DNA from 4 places in the Paenibacillus sp. DP01 genome. Region 3 is predicted to be linked to each of the others. Evidence: riboswitches for the same ligand, from Rfam matches in the RefSeq annotation. Region 3 holds a riboswitch; each other region holds the start of a gene.
What was found. Region 3 has a riboswitch for thiamine pyrophosphate ahead of thiC (phosphomethylpyrimidine synthase ThiC). Riboswitches for the same ligand answer to the same signal wherever they lie in the genome.
Positions count from the first base shown of each region.

Region 1: linked by a shared signal. The riboswitch ahead of tenA (thiaminase II) and the one ahead of thiC (phosphomethylpyrimidine synthase ThiC) in region 3 are both predicted to bind thiamine pyrophosphate.
Region 2: linked by a shared signal. The riboswitch ahead of ACH59B_RS13675 (thiamine phosphate synthase) and the one ahead of thiC (phosphomethylpyrimidine synthase ThiC) in region 3 are both predicted to bind thiamine pyrophosphate.
Region 4: linked by a shared signal. The riboswitch ahead of ACH59B_RS02240 (ABC transporter substrate-binding protein) and the one ahead of thiC (phosphomethylpyrimidine synthase ThiC) in region 3 are both predicted to bind thiamine pyrophosphate.

Region 1 is NZ_CP173059.1:4,432,089-4,437,012, forward strand. Features, by position in the region: gene ACH59B_RS19380 (hypothetical protein) at 1-199, opposite strand, end outside; gene ACH59B_RS19385 (glycosyltransferase) at 204-1,325, opposite strand; gene ACH59B_RS19390 (NAD-dependent malic enzyme) at 1,722-3,443, shown strand; TPP riboswitch at 3,513-3,615, shown strand; gene tenA (thiaminase II) at 3,748-4,437, shown strand; gene thiM (hydroxyethylthiazole kinase) at 4,463-4,924, shown strand, end outside.
Region 2 is NZ_CP173059.1:3,127,442-3,132,365, reverse strand. Features, by position in the region: gene ACH59B_RS13680 (ABC-F family ATP-binding cassette domain-containing protein) at 386-1,939, shown strand; TPP riboswitch at 2,025-2,133, shown strand; gene ACH59B_RS13675 (thiamine phosphate synthase) at 2,449-3,042, shown strand; gene thiO (glycine oxidase ThiO) at 3,100-4,248, shown strand; gene thiS (sulfur carrier protein ThiS) at 4,245-4,448, shown strand; gene ACH59B_RS13660 (thiazole synthase) at 4,451-4,924, shown strand, end outside.
Region 3 is NZ_CP173059.1:885,901-890,824, reverse strand. Features, by position in the region: gene ACH59B_RS04010 (YitT family protein) at 1-178, opposite strand, end outside; gene ACH59B_RS04005 (hypothetical protein) at 685-837, shown strand; gene thiC (phosphomethylpyrimidine synthase ThiC) at 1,045-2,889, opposite strand; TPP riboswitch at 3,077-3,188, opposite strand; gene ACH59B_RS03995 (IclR family transcriptional regulator) at 3,306-4,049, opposite strand; gene ACH59B_RS03990 (alpha/beta hydrolase) at 4,348-4,924, shown strand, end outside.
Region 4 is NZ_CP173059.1:502,547-507,470, reverse strand. Features, by position in the region: gene ACH59B_RS02250 (bifunctional 2',3'-cyclic-nucleotide 2'-phosphodiesterase/3'-nucleotidase) at 1-336, opposite strand, end outside; gene ACH59B_RS02245 (pyridoxamine 5'-phosphate oxidase family protein) at 555-989, opposite strand; TPP riboswitch at 1,259-1,368, shown strand; gene ACH59B_RS02240 (ABC transporter substrate-binding protein) at 1,564-2,607, shown strand; gene ACH59B_RS02235 (MTH1187 family thiamine-binding protein) at 2,937-3,230, shown strand; gene ACH59B_RS02230 (ABC transporter permease) at 3,227-4,003, shown strand; gene ACH59B_RS02225 (ABC transporter ATP-binding protein) at 4,049-4,924, shown strand, end outside.

The sequences.
Region 1 (4,924 bases), 2.2 Mb from region 3:
TGGATACCAGCTTGGCGGTTAACAGCTGGATGGATAAGCCCAATACGGACAACAGTGCAAAGAGGGCCAACAGCGCGTTCGCCTGACCATAGGCTTGTCCGGTAAGATACCAGCTCGCTGCAATGTGGAAGAAAAAATTGAATCCGTTAAGCAGCACATTAAAGAGGGGGAACATCAACGAACGCAATCGGTTGTTCACGTGGTTATCTCACCCGCCGATCCAGTCGCCAAATCTCAATGATAGAGCGCAAAAAACGAATGGAATCCTTCCAGACATGAATGTGCGAGCCATCTCGGTCAATACATTTGACGGGTAGTTGCAGCACACGGAGCTGAAGTCGCTTGGCAATGAACATCATCTCCAGATCCAGCGCTAGTCCGAGTTGTTCCTTCAAATGTGGAAACATCCGCTTCACGGCAACCGAGCTCATCACTTTAAGACCCGTCTGGGAATCTACTACACCGGTTGGTAAAAAGGGGCGAGAGACGACCCGTTTGCCAAAGCTGACGATAGATCGCAATAAAGAACGATTCTCGGCGGTCATATCTTTGGTTCCAATCACAACATCATAGTAGCCCTGTTGAACAACATTGATCATTCTGGCAATATCCTCAATAAAAAAGGAATCGTCCGCGTCCACAAATACGTAGTAATCCGCACCGATGGTCCGCATTCCTTCCAGATACGTCCCTGCCTTGCGCGTATTGCGTCCCAATTCCCTTGTTTGAAGCAGTGGACTCAAGTTCTGGTTAATCCGGTTTACGGACAAGTCCGTTGCTGCCTCCAGCGCTTTAATCAAGGCATTCGTGCCATCGTGGCTACCATCATCAATGAGATAAATCGAACCCTCTATAATATGGCTGCGGATAAAGGCTTGCAGTCGCTCAGCAAAGGTTTTGACATGAACAAAACGTTTCTCTTCGTTATACACAGACAAGATGAATGCAACATGTTGGCTTTTAGTCGAATACTCGGGATAGAGCAAGCTTTGTATTTCAGAAAGTATTTCTTCGGTATCATTGGCTTGCCAAAATAGCAGACGCAATCGGCCTACTCCGATAATCTGCACCATATGCTGATCACTGAACGGAAAGGTTACATCCGTCACCAATAGCAATGGCATTTGTGGAAATTGGCTACGGATCTGATTAGCTTTTCGCACGGCTTGCCCCGGCTCCCTATAATCTATCAGGCAGCAACTTGCGCCCTCGTAGACTGAAGCTTCCTCCGTGTCCTCGCACTGTATATATTGGTAAAAACAAATCACATTGGGATAATCAATAGCCCTGTTGTTATCGCTAAAAATGGCTATAGGTCCCTGCACACAAACCTCTCCTTTTCCTCCGAATAATTCTATTTTGTTGAAAAAGAATTAAAAATGTTTGCTTAGTAAGATTAAATTAATGTCCAAATACTTCATATTTTCTTAACATAATAGCTCACATCCCTTGATATATAAGCATTCAAGAGAAGAAAAACTAATTTTCATATTTGATAAAAACAGAGTACTTAGACCCGATTCATTAGGACTATTACTATACGAATTACAAGGTGTATCCGAAAACAAAAATAGTTCTATAGGATTAATAAAAAGACACACATATGGTCATTTTGTCATAGATTGATAGGCGAATAAAACCAATTTGTACGTCCATACTATGGACAACATGTCATTTTCATCATGAATAATTATCAAAATATAGGGAAAGAAGGTATTTTTATGGAAGCATTTCATGTCAATCGTGATGGGTCATTATCTACTCCCTTACGAGGAAAGGACGTCCTAGCAAACCCTCTTTTGAACAAAGGGGTGGCATTTACAGAAGAAGAACGCAAAGAACTGGGCTTGGAAGGAATTCTTCCTCCCACTGTCCTTTCATTGGAAAAACAGAGCGTTCGGGCATATCAGCAATTCCTGGCACAACCCACCATGCTGCGTAAAAATGCTTCACTTAACGACCTTCATAACCGGAATGTCGTGCTTTACTATCGGCTGCTAACCGACCATTTGAGTGAAATGCTGCCCGTAGTCTACACACCGACTGTAGGAACCGCCATTCAAGAATACAGCCATGAGTACAACCGTCCCGGGGGCGTATATTTATCGATAGATCATCCGAACGGTATCGGACAGGCGTTCTATAATTCCGGCTTGCGTAGTGAGGATGTTGACCTGATCGTGGTCACGGATTCAGAAAGTATTTTGGGAATTGGTGACTGGGGTGTCGGGGGAATTAACATTGCTATTGGCAAACTTGCTGTATATACAGCTGCGGCAGGTATTCATCCCGGGCGGGTGCTGCCCATTGTACTGGATGTGGGCACGAATAACGAGAAGCTGCTGAATGATCCGCTATACATCGGAAACCGTCATAAACGAATTCGCGGAGAAGCCTATCATCAATTTATTGATACCTTTATCAGCAAAACGTTAACACAATTCCCGAAGGCGCTTTTGCATTGGGAGGATGTGGGCAGCGTGAACGCACGCCACATTATAGGGAAATACGGTCAAAACATTCTCACCTTCAATGATGACATCCAGGGCACAGGAGCAGTCACATTAGCTGCGATTGTTTCGGCGGTAGGTGTCACCAAAACTCCGCTGCGTGAACAAAAAATACTTGTCTTTGGTCCAGGGGCAGCAGGAATCGGTAACGCCGACCAAATACGGAGCGCTATGATCGAGGACGGGCTTCCTGAAGAAGATTCATTCAGGTCGTTTTGGGCCTTTGATTATCGCGGATTATTAACGGACGATATGGAAGATGTACTCGATTATCAGAAACCATATGTGCGTAAAAAGGAAGAAATCAGCTCATGGGCCCAATCGGAAGACGGCAAAATACCGTTGTTGGAGATCATCCGTCAGGTAAAACCTACAATCTTAATTGGGACTTCCGGTGTAGCGGGTGCCTTTTCTGAAGAGATTATCAAGGAAATGGGAAAGCATGTGGAACGCCCGATCATTATGCCCATGTCCAATCCTACCAATCTGGCTGAAGCGGTACCCGAGGATTTGATACGATGGACTGATGGCAAAGCATTGATTGCTACGGGAAGTCCCTTTGAGCCCGTCACCTATAACGGTACGAAATTTGAAATTGGACAGGCGAACAATGCCTTTGTTTTCCCGGGACTGGGTCTGGGTACGATTGTGGTCAAGGCTAAAAGAATCACTCCTTCCATGTTTACCGCAGCAGCTGATGCCGTTGCCAACGCCGTAGATTCGAATGAACTTGGCGGCGCACTGCTGCCCCATATTCGAAAATTACGTGATGTTTCGTTTGCGGTTGCGGTTGCGGTAGCAAAGGCCGCAATTCAGGATCAGGTAGCTCAGGCACACCTTCCAGATATTGAGCAAGCCATTCGGGATGCAATGTGGAAACCGGAATATGTGAGGGTCAAAGCCGTGGAAAGTGTAATCCATCACCCTCACTAATCCTTCACTAGGCATAAGCAGTTTGACATAACATAGGAACAAATGTACAGTATTAGTCAAAAGAATAGGAAAGTCCACTAGGGGAGCCATTATGGCTGAGACAAGAATGAATCTTGGACCCTTTGAACCTGATCTAGTTCGTACTAGCGTAGGAAAGTGGAGCCTTCTATATAGGGTTTCAGGCGTTTTTGCGCATTGAACCTATGTTGAAGCCGCTCCAGTTTTCGGGGCGGCTTTTTGGCATTGTTCCGAGAATTGTATCTTACGGGACTTCTTGTTCTCCATTTTTGTTGGAGGTGGGGAAATGAGTTTTTCGCAAGAGCTCCGTCGACAGGCGGATGGCATTTTTCAAGCCATTTATGAGCATCCCTTTGTGAGAGGTATTGCTGAAGGAAATTTAACAAGGGAACAGCTGATTCACTATGTAAAACAAGACTTTGAATATTTGAACGCCTACATGCGGATTTACGGCATCGCGATCTCCAAAAGCACGAGCCGGGAGGATATGGCTGTATTTAACGAACAGATCTCTTTTATTCTCAACAGCGAGGTTCATCCGCATCAAAATTTTTGTGCTATCGCAGGTGTCACCTATGAAGAGATGCAGGGATATCCACTCGCTCCGTCCGCTCATCATTATATCCGCCATATGCTGACCGTCGCACATGAGGGTAGTCTTGGGGAAATCATGGCCGTGCTGCTACCATGTCCATGGACATATCTTGAAATTGGACGCAGGCTAATGGATGAGGTAAGACCAGACGAGTCTCATCCGTTCTATGAGTGGATTTGCTTCTATGGCAACCAAATTGAAGATGTAACCTTCAAATATCGAGAGCGTGTGGATGCTTGGGCGAAAGTCGCCACGGCTGCCGAGCGAGAGCGGATGATTGAGCATTTTATGCTAAGCTGCCAGCTGGAATATATGTTCTGGGATATGGCTTATAAGCAGGAACAATGGCCCGTCCAGATGCGCGCTACGGTCTTGGAATAATCAGTATAGATGAGAGAGGATAAACATGATGAATATATGGGAACAAAGTTATTCGGCGCTCCTGACAAAGGTACAAAACAGCAACCCCCTCGTTCATAATATAACCAATGTGGTGGTCACCAACTTTACAGCCAACGGCCTATATGCACTAGGGGCTTCCCCGGTGATGGCTTATGCACCCGAGGAAGTAGCAGATATGGCCAAAATAGCGGGCGCCGTCGTGTTAAATATCGGTACGCTAAACCGTGAGCTGGTGGATGCCATGATCCTTGCTGGACAATCGGCGAATGCTCACGGTGTTCCAGTTCTGTTAGATCCGGTCGGTGCAGGAGCGACTAGCTTTAGAACCGAGTCAGCACTACGAATTCTAAACGAGGTTAACATCTCACTAGTACGAGGCAATGCAGCCGAAGTCGCTCATCTGATCGGAGAAGCCCGAGAAATTAAAGGGGTAGATGCAGGCGACAGTGCTGACAGCAGTAATGTC
Region 2 (4,924 bases), 2.2 Mb from region 3:
ATTTAGCAAGCGAAAAACCTTCAAGACATATTGATTGTCAATACGTTGCTATTTACCGACTTTTGGGAAGCGAGTTGACCAATATCAAGTTGGCCAATATCAATTTCTACTACTTTCAAATCCGGTTTAATAAGGGTAAGGAGGGCAAGAAAAATAAGCCATGTCCTTAGTGTATATTTTCATTAAAATGTTGGTGGAACCCTTGACTAACATTAGCTGGCTTTCTTTTTTTAGGCCTATCCATCTGAAAACCTTAAAATTCGCTGTTTTCAATGTTCCGATAAGGGTGCCGAATGTGCTACAATAAAGCTTTGAAAGAAACGAAAGATTGATGAAATAAGAACACTCGGCAGTGCCGATGACAATAAGGAGCCAAAAACAGCTTATGAGTTTATTGACTGTAGAAAATGTATCCCACAACTTTGGGGACCGTGCATTATTTAAAAATGTTTCCTTTCGATTACTTGCGGGGGAACGTGTAGGATTGGTAGGAGCTAATGGTGTTGGTAAATCGACACTCATGAACATTCTGACTGGAAAATTGCTTAAAGATGAAGGCAAAGTGGAATGGACTCCACGTGTACGTTATGGCTATCTGGATCAGCACACCAAGCTGACGCCGGGCAAAACAGTACGTGATGTATTAAAAGACGCTTTTCTTCCTTTGTTGGAACTAGAAAAGGAAATGATGCAAATTACAGACAAAATGGGAGAGGCTTCTCCCGAAGAGTTGGAAGTTTTGCTGGAACAGATGGGAGAAATTCAAGAGCAATTGGATATGGGGGATTTTTACCTCATTGATGTGAAGGTTGAAGAAATGGCGAATGGATTAGGTCTCTCTGCCATCGGACTGGATCGGGATGTAGCAGCACTTAGTGGTGGGCAACGGACAAAGGTGCTTCTTGCTAAGTTGCTGTTGGAAAAGCCAAATGTATTGCTGCTGGATGAGCCTACCAACTATTTGGATGTGGAGCATATTGAATGGCTTACGCGATATTTGAAGGATTATCCCTATGCCTTTATCCTCATCTCACATGATACTGAATTTATGAACCAAGTCGTTAATGTAATCTACCATCTTGAATTTGCTAAGATGACCCGCTATTCAGCTAACTATGAAAAGTTTCTTGAAATGGCGGATCTGAACAAAGCACAGCATATTGATGCATATGAGAAGCAGCAGGAATATATTAAGAAACAGGAAGATTTTATTCAGCGCAATAAAGCGCGCGCATCTACATCAGGCCGTGCAAAAAGCCGTGAAAAGCAGCTTGATCGGATCGAACGTATTGATAAGCCTGAAGAAGCTGCAAAGCCAACCTTTCAGTTCAAAGAAGCCCGTGCGAGCGGGAAAACGGTTTTTGAGGGTATTGATTTTGAAATTGGCTACACTCATGCCCTTTTGCCTAAAATGTCCATGACGATCGAACGTGGCGAAAAGATCGCAATTGTTGGCTGCAATGGTGTTGGTAAGTCTACGTTGCTCAAAACCATTCTCGGGAAAATACCTCCAATCAGCGGAAAAACCTATCAAGGGGATTTCTTGCAGCCTGCTTATTTTGAACAGGAAGTAAAGGCGGAGAAAATTACACCGATTGACGATGTATGGAATGAATTTCCGCATTTGAATCAGCATGAAGTACGAGCGCATTTGGCGCGCTGTGGTTTGAAGAATGAGCATATCACCCGGCCTTTGTCTGCGCTTAGTGGTGGAGAACAGGCTAAAGTCCGCCTTTGTAAACTGTTAATGCGTGAGAGCAACTGGGTACTGTTTGATGAGCCTACCAATCACTTGGATGTCAAAGCAAAGGATGAACTCAAACGCGCTTTGAAGGAATACAAAGGGACCGTATTGCTTGTATCCCACGAACCGGACTTTTACGAGGATTGGGTAACCAAAACGTGGAATGTAGAAGAGTGGTCTAGTAAAGTTAACTAAAATCCAGTTCTGACAGATTTCACACAAGGTGGGGTTTGCAGAATTAGGAAAATATGCTAAGCTATCTTTAGCTGATACAATAAAATAGTCACACTAGGGGAGCCGCCCATGCGGCTGAGACGAAAAAAATGGATTTCGGACCCTTTGTACCTGATCTGGGTTATGCCAGCGTAGGGAAGTGAGTACTGTACAAACAAGGTAGTAGCTCTTTACTTTTGTTTGCGCAGGGAACGATATACGTTTACGGATATAATAGTCCGTTCGATTTTGAACGTTTGTCAAGCCACTTCCTTTGGGAAGTGGCTTTTTGCGTTTCGTTCATCCTCATTTGTTCGAGCTTCCGTAGACGGATTACATATGATCTCCTTTCATTATTGCTGGTACATGTGACTGGCTCCGTATGATATTACCCAATAGGGAGCTGCAACAATATAGTTCAGCTTATACGATTATTTTATATTTTTTAGTCCAAGTGAGGTGAAAATGAGATCGAATTACACGTAATTACGATGGAAAGCATCTCCTGTGTGGATGTACCCCAAGTGGCTACCGCTATTTGTCCTTATATTCATTATGTACACGCACGTTCGAAACAGAAGGGTGCCTCTGCTTTGCTTTCTTTGACTCGTAGCATGATCGAGCAGGAAGTTCCTTTGCAGCAAATTGTAGTAAATGACCGTATGGACGTAGCTTTACTTACCTTGGCAAGAGCTGTCCAGCTACCAGCTAATGGGTTATCTGTGATGGATGCGAAAAGTCTGCTTCCAGTGGGTACACGCTGTGGAGTGTCTGTACATTCCTTGGAGGAGGTGCAGACCGCCGAGCAGGGGGGAGCAGACTATGTACTATTTGGTCATGTATATGAGACCTATTGTAAGGCCGGTCTTGTACCGCGAGGTGTAGCACAGCTTGAACGCATTTGCAGATTGTCGGCCATTCCGGTGATAGCGCTGGGAGGCATACAACCTCATCATGTTCCAGAGCTCTATCATGCCGGAGCAAGCGGAATTGCGGTGATGTCTGGTATATGGGAAGCAGAGTCACCCGTTGCAGCAGCGATGGAATATAGGCGAATGGTGGATCTTGTAGTTCACGACCTGTAGCAAGAAAACGAAACGAAGGGAAAGCAGAATGCTCACCGGAGAGGAGACACGGAACATATGTCAAAGACACATACAGAGAAAAAAGCAATAGGACACGCAGAATGCTTGGTCATAGGCGGGGGTGTGATCGGCAGTGCCATTGCTTATCATGTGGCTAAGGAGGGACGAAGTACAATTATGCTGGAACGATGTATCCCCGGTGAGGGAGCATCAGGAGCAGCGGCGGGAATGCTGGCAGCGGAAAGTGAAGAGTTCTCAGACCTTGAGCTGGCACGATTTGCTCGCGCAAGTCGCGATGCATTCCCTGACCTTGTCTGTGATTTGGAGCGTTTATCGGGTATTTCAGTGAATTTTCGTACCGAAGGTTTTGTGACCCCTTTTCGTTCAGAAGCAGAGGGCCAAAGGCGCTGGAATGCTGCGAATATCCGAGAGGATGATAGCCCTATTTGGTGGGATGCCAGGGAATTGGCTCGACGGATTCCGGGCTTGGCAGATCAAGTAATTGGGGCTATATACCGATCAAAGGAGACACAAGTGGCCCCTGTTCAGCTTTGCCGTGCTTATGCAGGGGCAGCTGCGGTGCTGGGAGCAACAATATGGTCTGGAACTCATGCCGAGGAACTGATCATACAGGACGGCCGAGTTTGCGGTGTGCGAACGGATAGTGGATTTTTTTCCTGCGATCAGGTCGTGATTGCCGCAGGCTTGGACAGCTTGAAATTGCTAGAACAAATTGGATTTGATTATCCTCTTTATCCAGTCAAGGGTGAAGTGGTAGCAGTCTCCTTGAAGGACCATCCGTTGGATTATACCATTTATGCCGACGATGTTTACCTCGTGCCTAAACAGAATAACGAGCTTTGGATTGGGGCTACGAGTCTTCCACATCAATATGACAAAGAGGTGACCGTAGGAGGCTTAAAAGGACTGTTAGCACGTGCATCTGCCTGGTTGCCGCGTGTACAAGGAGCTTCTTTTATACGTGCTTGGGCGGGCTTACGTCCACAGGCAGCTGCGGAGCGTCCTTTCATTGGCCCTGTTCCTGGAGTAGAGGGCGTCTATGCTGCAGTCGGGCATTATCGTAACGGTGTCTTGCTTAGTGATGCGACTGGGCGAGCGATGGCAGCTATGCTTAAAGGGGCTGATGCGGCTGGACTTGGAATAAGCAAATTTTCTTCTGAACTCCTCAAGGAGGAAAGCTTGTGAAGCTGATCATTAACGGACAGAGCATGACCATTTCTAATCGAATCACTCATGTGGATCAATTGCTGCATGAACTTGATTTAAAGGTGAAAACCGTAGTGGTAGAGCTGAATCGGCATATATTGACTCGTGAAGATCATCATGAGACGGTACTTAAGGATGGAGATTGCCTAGAAATCGTACATTTTGTAGGAGGCGGTTGATCATGTTAACCATTGGAAAAGCATCATTTACCTCAAGGCTGTTGCTGGGAACAGGGAAATTTTCGGATCTGGATATCCAATCCCATGCTGTAGAGGCTGCTGAGACGGAAATATTAACGTTCGCTGTGCGCAGACTGAATTTGGAGGAACGGGATAAGCAACATTTTCTTGATACGTTAGATTTGAGCCGGTATACACTTCTTCCCAACACAGCAGGAGCAACAACAGCAGAAGAGGCAATCCGTATTGCCAAGTTGGCAAAAGCCTCTGGCTTGTGCGACATGATTAAGGTGGAAGTCATTGGGGATAGCAAAACGCTGTTGCCTGACCCTTTTGAAACGTTGAAGGCTAGTGAAAAACTGCTAGAGGAAGGCTTTGTCGTACTGCCCTACATATCGGATGATGTGATACTAGCAAAGAGGCTGCAAGAGCTTGGAGTACATGCCATTATGCCTGGTGCCTCACCGATTGGTACA
Region 3 (4,924 bases):
CATTAATGACCAGATTGACGATCGAGGGAGACCACTGAAACAGGTAGTACAAGATGATCGTGACCCCTGTAACGCCCCCCTCGCCAAACTCATTCGGGATCACATACAGATTAACAGCCAGCGCGAAAAAAAACGCACCCAGAATAATAAATACGATATCTGCAATACTTTTTTTCATATATGCTCTAATCCTCTCTCTAACATTTCAACGGATGAATTGCCAGATGGATTGGCTGACTCTTCTTGCCAAAATACGCTGACAACCAGTTCATGGTATCCACTACCCAACATAAAGTCAATACAACTTTGACACTTTAATTCGCCACCAGACTGCCTTAGTCCAACCTTAGAATTCCGCAAAATTCCGCTAATACAAGGTTATTCGACAAAAAAACACAATCCCGACTACTAAACTGAGAAAACGGGCCTCTAGCCCTTGTTTAGGCCCTAGGCACATTTTCCCCTAAAATGACCATCCTCCTAATACACATTTTGGACACATACGACCATCTTCCTGTTTTATGTCAAAAGCGTTTTACTTTGGATAAATGCGGGTATAATGATTGAAACATTACCAAGCAACCTACACGGCATTACGACATCAAGTACATATACATAGTCCTATACAGACGTCCTAAGCAACTCAATCTGAATTTGACAAAATGGAATTGGAGGAATGACCACATGAATACAATGAACTTAACTGTCCACACCCTGATGCCTTTTCACCACCAATACCAACGTGCCAACGCGGTGAGTATGCAGAAGAAAGAAGACAGCTCGGAGAAGAAGCTCAGCTTTCAGGACATTTTGAATGAAAAAATGGGTAAAAAATAAAGCTCCGTTAATCCGGTAGCATGATCCCGCTTTACATAAGCTGAAAAGCCGTAGTTTTCTACATCGACTGTAGAGAACCACGGCTTTTTGTTACTCACGCGTTTCTAAACCTTGCTCATACGTTTATGGAAATAAACCTCTGACGAGCTTAACTGTACTTTTCGTTGAGGCTTCCCAGTTGATTGACTTTTGTATCGCTACCGATTTTTACTGCCCAGCTTCCCGATACTGCTCTGCCTTCTCTCGCATCCCGGCGGCAACGGCTTCCTCAGTATTCAGTCCCTTATCGGCCGCATAGGCACGAATGTCCTGCGTGATACGCATACTGCAAAACTTGGGACCGCACATCGAGCAAAAGTGGGCTTCCTTGGCCCCCTCTGCTGGTAGCGTTTCATCATGGTAGGACAATGCCCGCTCAGGGTCAAGCGAGAGATTGAACTGATCGCGCCAGCGGAATTCAAAACGCGCCTTGGACAAAGCATCGTCCCGCTGCTGTGCCCGCGGATGACCCTTCGCCAGATCGGCAGCATGTGCGGCAATTTTGTAGGTAATAACTCCTTCGCGGACATCATCCTTGTTCGGCAGACCCAAGTGCTCCTTCGGCGTAACGTAGCACAGCATGGACGTCCCGAACCAACCGATCATCGCCGCCCCGATAGCTGAGGTAATATGATCATATCCTGGTGCGATATCCGTCGTCAGCGGCCCTAAAGTATAAAAGGGGGCTTCCTTACAAATCTCCATTTGTAAATCCACATTCTCCTTGATTTTGTGCATAGGGACATGTCCTGGCCCTTCAATCATGACCTGGACATCATGCTTCCATGCAATTTGCGTGAGCTCGCCCAACGTCTCTAGCTCTGCAAATTGTGCTTCATCATTCGCATCATAGATACTCCCTGGACGCAGACCATCCCCGAGAGAAAAGGCCACATCATAGACTTTCATAATTTCACAGATTTCTTCAAAATGCGTATACAAAAAGTTCTCCTGATGGTGTGCAAGGCACCAAGCTGCCATAATCGACCCGCCCCGGGATACAATTCCCGTCATTCTATTCGCCGTCATCGGTATATATCGCAGCAATACACCCGCATGGATCGTAAAATAGTCCACTCCCTGCTCCGCCTGCTCAATCAGCGTGTCTCGATACAGCTCCCACGTCAGCTTCTCAGCTTCGCCGTTCACCTTTTCCAGTGCCTGATATAGCGGCACCGTTCCAATCGGTACGGGAGAATTCCTGATGATCCATTCGCGCGTCGTATGGATATTACGGCCTGTGGACAGGTCCATGACGGTGTCTGAGCCCCAGCGTACAGCCCAGGCCATCTTCTCCACTTCCTCCTCGATGGAGGACGTAACCGCGGAATTTCCAATGTTTGCATTGATCTTTACGTGAAATTGGCGCCCAATGACCATGGGTTCGCTTTCCGGGTGATTGATATTTGAAGGTAAAATAGCTCGTCCAGCCGCCAGCTCCTGTCGTACAAACTCGGGCTCTACGCCTTCGCGGATCGCCGCAAATTCCATTTCAGGCGTAATGATCCCTTGCCGCGCATAGTGCATTTGCGTCACAGTACGCCCTTGCGAAGCCCGTAGCGGACGGTTGGTCACGCCGGGAAATTCCACTGTCTCCCGTTTGGAGCCGGGTTTCAGTCCATTATCCTCCGGCTTGATGGCGCGGCCCTCATAAGCCTCCACATCTCCCCGTTCCAGTGCCCAAGCTCGCCGTAATGGTGGCAATCCCTGACGGATGTCGACCTGGTAGGCTTCGTCCGTCATCGGACCGCTGGTATCATACACACGCAGTGGCTCATGATGCTCGGTGCCCTGCGGCGTATGTGTGGGTTGTAGCGCGATTTCACGCTCAGGCACAGCAATATCCGGCCGAGAACCTTGAATATACACCTTACGGCTCCCCGGAAAGGGCTTTAGCCCACTGGCTTGCTCCGCTTTGGCCTTCTCTCCCTCCACTTCTATTATTCCCGCCAATCCTGCATCTGCTGATTTCATTCCTGTTTCTTTTGTTCCTTTTGTTTCTGTCGGTTTCATGATCCATTCCTCCCGTATCGTTGAAATGACACACCGATCCGGAACCATTCCCAGGGTGGCGCTGATCTATGCAAAAAAGCCGGTTCCCTAGGGAACCGGCTAATCAAACGAGACAGCTATCCAAACCGATCGCACGTGGAATAATCATATTCCAATGCGCGGTCGTAGACAGCAGCTGCGTATACATTTCAATGGCCGATTACTTCCCTACGCTGGTATGATCCAGATCAGGTGCAAAGGGTCCGGAATCTTGCCTGATTCCATCTCAGCCCGCATTACAGGCTCCCCCAGTAACTGTGATAATTTCTATTCACATGAATTGGCGGCTATAACAAACATCCCGCCATCTCTATCAGACTACTTTAAATTTATAGCTTTGGCAACCCTTGTATGATTTCCTTTTGTATTGATTACTGTCACGGAAGCATAAGCCCCATTTCCTTGGCTGCTTCGATCAAAATCGGTGCAAACTCATGCAGCGTCTCGGGCGCAAGTCGACTGACCGGGCCGGATACAGATAAAGCCGCCGTGACCTGTCCCTTTCGGTTCACAATAGGCGCGGCCACAGCCGCAGCTCCTGGCTCACGTTCTTCATAGCTGGTCGCATAGCCCTTCTCACGAATGTCCTGCAGCTGGGCTTTATAAACCTCCGGGTCTACCGAAGGTGGCCATTCTTCACTGCTTAGCAAAACCTCCAGCTCCTGCGGTGGCATAAAGGCCGCCAGCACCTTGCTGGAGGCTCCCACAGCCAGCGGCATACGCGCACCCACAGGCGCAACCCTGCGGATCGCCTGATTGCTCTGCACGGCTTGTATGCGAATACGCATGCTTCCATCCCGCAGGTACAAGCTGACCGTTTCCCCTAAGCGATCACGCAGTCCTTCCATTGCAGGCTGTAACAACACCGCCGGCTCATCGCTTTGGGACAGATGCGTGGACAGCTCCCATATGCGAAAACCAAGCCTATATTTTTCCGTTTCGGCATTCCGAACGACAAATCCCCGATCCTCCAGCGTAGTCAAAAGACGATGAACAGTGCTTTTATGTAGACCAATTTGGGAGGCAATCTCCGTTAGACCAAGATCAGATTCTGCGGTAAAACACAGCAGTATATCAAGTGCACGCTCTACAGCGCGGACGGTTAATTTACGGTCTTCCATCGTGAACCGCTCCTCTTGTATCCATATTCGTTTCACACTATGAAACATGGTTACATAAATTATATAGAATAGTCGCGGCTACTGTAAACCGATGTTTTTGTGACAACCATATTACAGAACAAGAACAAACATCGACAATTCTTTGCATCATTTTTACTTTTCCGGTTCAGGCGTTGACTTTGGATAATAGCCATCATACGATAATAGGTATCTATACGGACATACCCTACTATTTTCAAGTGGAATTATACCTAAATTTTATGATTCGAAGATCAATTTTATATAAGGAGGCTCTTACATGATTTCGACATCCCAGCGCAACGCTCAGCTACAGACCGCTGTTCAGGAGCCGTCCACCCCACTCTTTAATCCCCGTATGCTGCGGTTCAAGCACGTTGTGATTGCTCTGCTGCTGTCGGTCGTATTTTTTCTGTTGTTTTGCTTTATTGCCTTGCATGCTTACATCGCCTGGGTGCTTACGAATCCCACCGTCGCACCCTTGTACTCTAATCCGATGCAGGCCAAAGGCATGCCTTATGAAGATGTCAGCTTCCCAGCGAAGGATGGCAGCCGCATCGTACAAGGCTGGTATATCCCGGCGGATCAATCGCGGAAAACCATTATTTTCAGTCATGGTTACGGGGCTAATCGCGAAGAAAGCTGGATTCCTATGTATGATCTGGCGCATTATGCCCACAGTCTGAACTTTAATGTGGTCATGTTTGATTATGGATTCGCGTCACAAAACAGCAAGGCCGTCGCAACCGGAGGTAAGGCGGAATCCCAGCAGCTTCTTGGAGCGATTCAGCTTGCGAAGCAACGCGGCTCGTCGGAAATTATCGTATGGGGCTTTTCTATGGGAGCAGGAACCGCTC
Region 4 (4,924 bases), 380 kb from region 3:
CTCAAAGGTTTTGTTGCGGGCCATATAATCGTCTAATGGATTGCCCTGCAGCAAATCACCGTTATCGAACAGCATGCTGTTTCTTGTTTCACTACGCGCTTGTTGGATCAAGCTTGCTGTCCTAATCAAGCCATATTCGTTGGTTTCTTTGTCCGAATAATAATCATAATTCATGAGCGCTCCATGAATATCCGTTGTCTCCATGATCCGCAAATTCACCGTAGCGCTATCGCGAGAATTGCTAGCTGCCCAGGATGGAGCGGCTGAAAACACCAGTAGGCTACAAGCTACAACTGCTGCTGTAAACCCTTTAAACCAATTTTTACGAAATAACAAAATATACCCCTCCTCATTAAGGTGTATGCCTCATATACATACTTTTGCACATATATGTAAGCTTTGAACCCACCATTCCTATTTTAATCCAACGCCAGACAAAAGAGTAGTCATTTGCTTAAAATATTTATGAAAAAATAATTATTTTGCGTATAAAAAAAGCCAATAAATCTCCTGAAAAAGTTGGAAATTTACTGGCTTGTTCGTTTATATTGTTTCTATTTCGTCCACACCTGGCGCTCCGTTTGTTGACCCACGTACTCAATACGAGTCGGATTGACGTCTAAGATGACATAATCGGGATCATCTGGTCCGGAAAACCATTTTTTCAGAGAATCATTCCACACTTGTTTGCGTAACCCCTCATCAGCTGTAATCTGGACGGTAGCCTCCACTTCCAAGACTTCCTTCGTGCCACCCACTTCATAGCCCAGCAACAGATAAGCATTCGGATTGTCCTTTAGCTCATCCACTTTATGTGTTTTGCGATCCGTCGCCAGATGAATGTTCATTCCATCGTTAAAAAGGGCCATATAGCGTACTTTCGGTTTTCCGCCCTCAACCGTACCTAACGAGCAAAATTTGTTGTTATCCAAAGCCTTCACAATGGCTTGTTCCAGCTGACTGCGATCCAGTGTCTCCGTTTTACCCACAGTACAACAACTCCTTTTTACGAATTAGAATTCTATAGGGCTATGCCACTTGGCACCAGCTCTCCTAAACATACAGTGTAGCTGTTCTGAAAATAACATGACCGAAACAGATCTGAATGATTCATGTCCATTTTCAGATCAAAGCTCACAGTAAAAGTGTACCCTGTCGTTCGACAAATGAACCGTGAGCGCTCCCTCAAGGCTGGACAGACCTGCTTTCAAGGCATATAATCGTCGTAGTAAACCCGAATAAACGAACCCATTAAACCATACAATGCCAGGGGTGCTGGAATCGGCCGGCTGAGAGTGTGTCCCAAGACACTGACCCTTACAACCTGATCTGGGTAATGCCAGCGTAGGAATGCTTAAGCAAGATGTGCCTTTTATTAAAACAGGACATCCCTTACTTTGGTATATACAAGCGCAAGCGTCCCGGAATCTCGGGACGCTTTTTTTGTTGAAGATAAAGTTGTTGGAAAGATTGCTTCCGGCAGATGTGATTTTTGTGAAAATGGGGAATATAAACTGTCTGATTGGACGGATAACGGGTAATTAAAAAGGAGAGAACACAACGATGAAGCGCATGAAAATGTTAAGCCTGGGTCTGATCAGTCTGTGGCTCATGGCTATGACTCTGACCGCTTGCGGCGGCAATCCCCCTACATCTCAAAAGGAGGTTCCTGCTGCCGACACTTCAACGTCTACCTCGGCAAAGGGGCTCAAAGATGTTAAAGTCGTGCTCGACTGGACACCCAATACGAATCACACGGGACTCTATGTCGCCAAGGACAAAGGATTTTACGAAAAAGCAGGCTTGAATGTCCAAATTGTTCAACCAGGTTCAGGCGGAGCCGACCAAATGGTTGCTTCGAATGCTGCACCTTTTGGTATCAGCTATCAAGAAGGCGTCACTCAGGCTCGTATCCAAGGCGTACCGCTCGTATCCATCGCTGCGGTGATTCAGCATAACACCTCTGGCTTCGCAGCTCCGGTAGACCGCGGAATTAAAAGCCCGAAAGATTTCGAGGGTAAAAGCTACGGCGGCTGGGGTTCTCCTGTAGAAGAAGCGGTCATGAAATCCATCATGGATTCAGACCAAGGTGATGTGAGCAAAGTGAAAATCGTCAATATGGGCAATGCAGACTATTTTACAGCCGTGAAGCGGGATATTGACTTTGCCTGGATTTTCTACGCATGGACCGGGATTGAGGCCGAGCTTCGAGGCGAGCCCTTGGATATGCTGTATGTAAAAGATTATTCCAAAAGTCTCGATTACTATACACCTGTAATTGTGAGCAATGAACAGACGATAAAAAACGATCCTGACCTAGTCAAAGCGTTCATGGACGCTACTGCACAAGGCTATGAATACACTATCGCCCATCCAGAAGAAGCGGCGAATATCTTAACTAAAGCTGTGCCAGAGCTGGACAAAAAACTGGTACTTGCTAGCCAAAAATGGCTAAGCCCGCGTTATCAGGACGATGCCACGCAATGGGGTTTACAAAAAGCAGAGGTATGGCAAAACTACTCGGATTGGATGTATGAACGCAAGCTGCTCAGCAAACCTTTGGAAGTCGATAAGGCCTTCACAAACGACTTCTTGCCCAAGCGTTGATCATTTTGTTAAAACGCTAAATTACCAACTATATAAGACTGAACTAGAGAAGTGAACGAAGCGCAAATACGCGCTTTGTGTGTAAAAATGCCACACAACCTATCAAAAAACTAAAGTGCTTTTAAGGCGATTGGCAGCGTAGCGATTCATTTGAATCTGGAGAAGCGAAGCGTTCGCCTTTGCGGTGGGATTCTTACCTTTTAAATTTAATTCAAAGAATCCCGCGGCAACAGCGATCGTAAGATCAAATGAAACGCGAAGCGGTCTCCCCGCCTTAAACCAATTTATTTTCCTAATAACTTAAACAATAAAGGACAGGTGAAATTCACATGGCTAATACACTGCTCAGCATTCAAGTAATCCCTAAAACACCTAATAACGAAGACTCTTACCCCTATGTAGACAAGGCGATTGAGGTCATCCAGCGTTCCGGTGTCAAACATCAGGTGAATCCATTGGATACGACCATGGAGGGCGAGCTCGACGAGTTGCTGAAAGTGGTTAAAGAAATGCACGAGGCTTTGACGGAAGCTGGAAGTCCCAGCGTCATTTCACAGATCAAAATTGCACATAACCCACAGGGTATCAGCATGAACAAGCTGACCGAGAAGTATCGCCCATGAATCCGAAAGGCAAGAACGCATCCTGGTGGAAAAGCGTATGGCCGCCCCTTGTGGCGGTCCTCTTCTTTTTAGCGGCTTGGCAGGGAGCGGTTTCCTATTTACATATTGAATCCTGGCTGCTGCCAGCTCCATCCCTAATCGTACAAGAGGGTATGGCGCAGTCGGCGTTGCTTGGTGCCCATACATGGGCTACGATTCGCCTGACGCTTGCGGGGTTTGCTATAGGGACAGCAACGGGACTGCTGATCGCCATCGTTCTTCATACGATTCCTTTTCTCAAATCTGCTTTGTACCCGCTCCTGATCCTTAGCCAAAACATTCCGATTATCGCCCTCGGTCCGTTGCTCATGGTATGGTTCGGTTTTGGCGTGCTGCCCAAGCTTATGGTCATTACATTAGTATGCTTTTTTCCCGTGGCTGTAGCAGCCATGGACGGGCTGACACGGACAGACCGTATGATGATGAACTACATGCGGATGTCGGGTGCAAGCCGCAGGGCTATTTTTATGAAGCTGGAGCTGCCACACTCCCTGCCACAAGTCTTCTCTGGCATTAAAATCGCTGCTACCTACAGTGTGATGGGCGCGATTATTGCCGAATGGATTGGGGCCAGTGAAGGAATTGGATATTATATGTTGCTGCAAAAATCTGCCTATCGTACGGATCTCATTTTTGCCGCTATCGGGATTATTGTTACACTCAGCTTACTGATGTTTGTCGTTATTCTACTACTGGAGAAATGGTTGGTGCGCTGGAAGCCTGATCAAGAATAGCCTCCACATATTGCATTAAAGCATTAATGAAAGGACGTGGCACATATGAGTCTGCATCCGACGGACTTGACATCACCACCTGTGGCTGATGAACAGCAACAAGCCGGAGAACCGCAGGTAATGACACCTGCTCCTCCTGCTTTGGAATTGGACGGGATCAGCCTCGCCTTCCGGGAAAAGCGAAGCTCACTGCCTGTACTACAGGATGTATCCCTTACCGTTAAGCCAGGCGAATTTGTCTCCCTCATTGGTCCGTCAGGCAGTGGCAAAAGTACGCTGTTTCACATCATCGGCGGGCTGCTCAAGCCGCAGCAGGGACGTATTCGTATGCATGGACAGGACGTGACTGGTGAACGCGGTCATATTAGCTATATGCCGCAGCAGCCCGCCCTTTTCCCCTGGCGCACCACGCTGGACAACATACTACTCGGGCAGGAAAACGCACCGCGAAAGGATGATGCAGTAGCAGAGTCCCGATACGTCAGCGAACGTGAACGGCGCAAAGAAGCCTTGCAATGGCTTGAGCAGGTTGGGCTGGGCAAGTTCGCGAAGGCGTATCCGCATACGCTATCTGGTGGCATGCAGCAACGTGCGGCCTTTCTCCGCGCCCTGCTTAGCCCGCAGGAATTAATGCTGCTGGATGAGCCGTTCAGCGCACTCGATGCGCTGACACGTGCAGACATGCAGCAATGGTTATTGCGGATGTGGGAGAAGAACCGCCGCTCTGTGCTGTTCATTACCCACAGCATTGAAGAAGCGCTGTTGCTCTCCGACCGCATTTATGTGCTGTCGGCGCGACCTGCTTCAGTGATGCATGTCGTAGACGTTCCTTTTCCTCGCCCGCGTAGGGAAGAAATCACCCTCGATCCACGCTTTATGGAATGGAAGCGGACAATGACTGGCTGGATGCGTGAGGAAAAG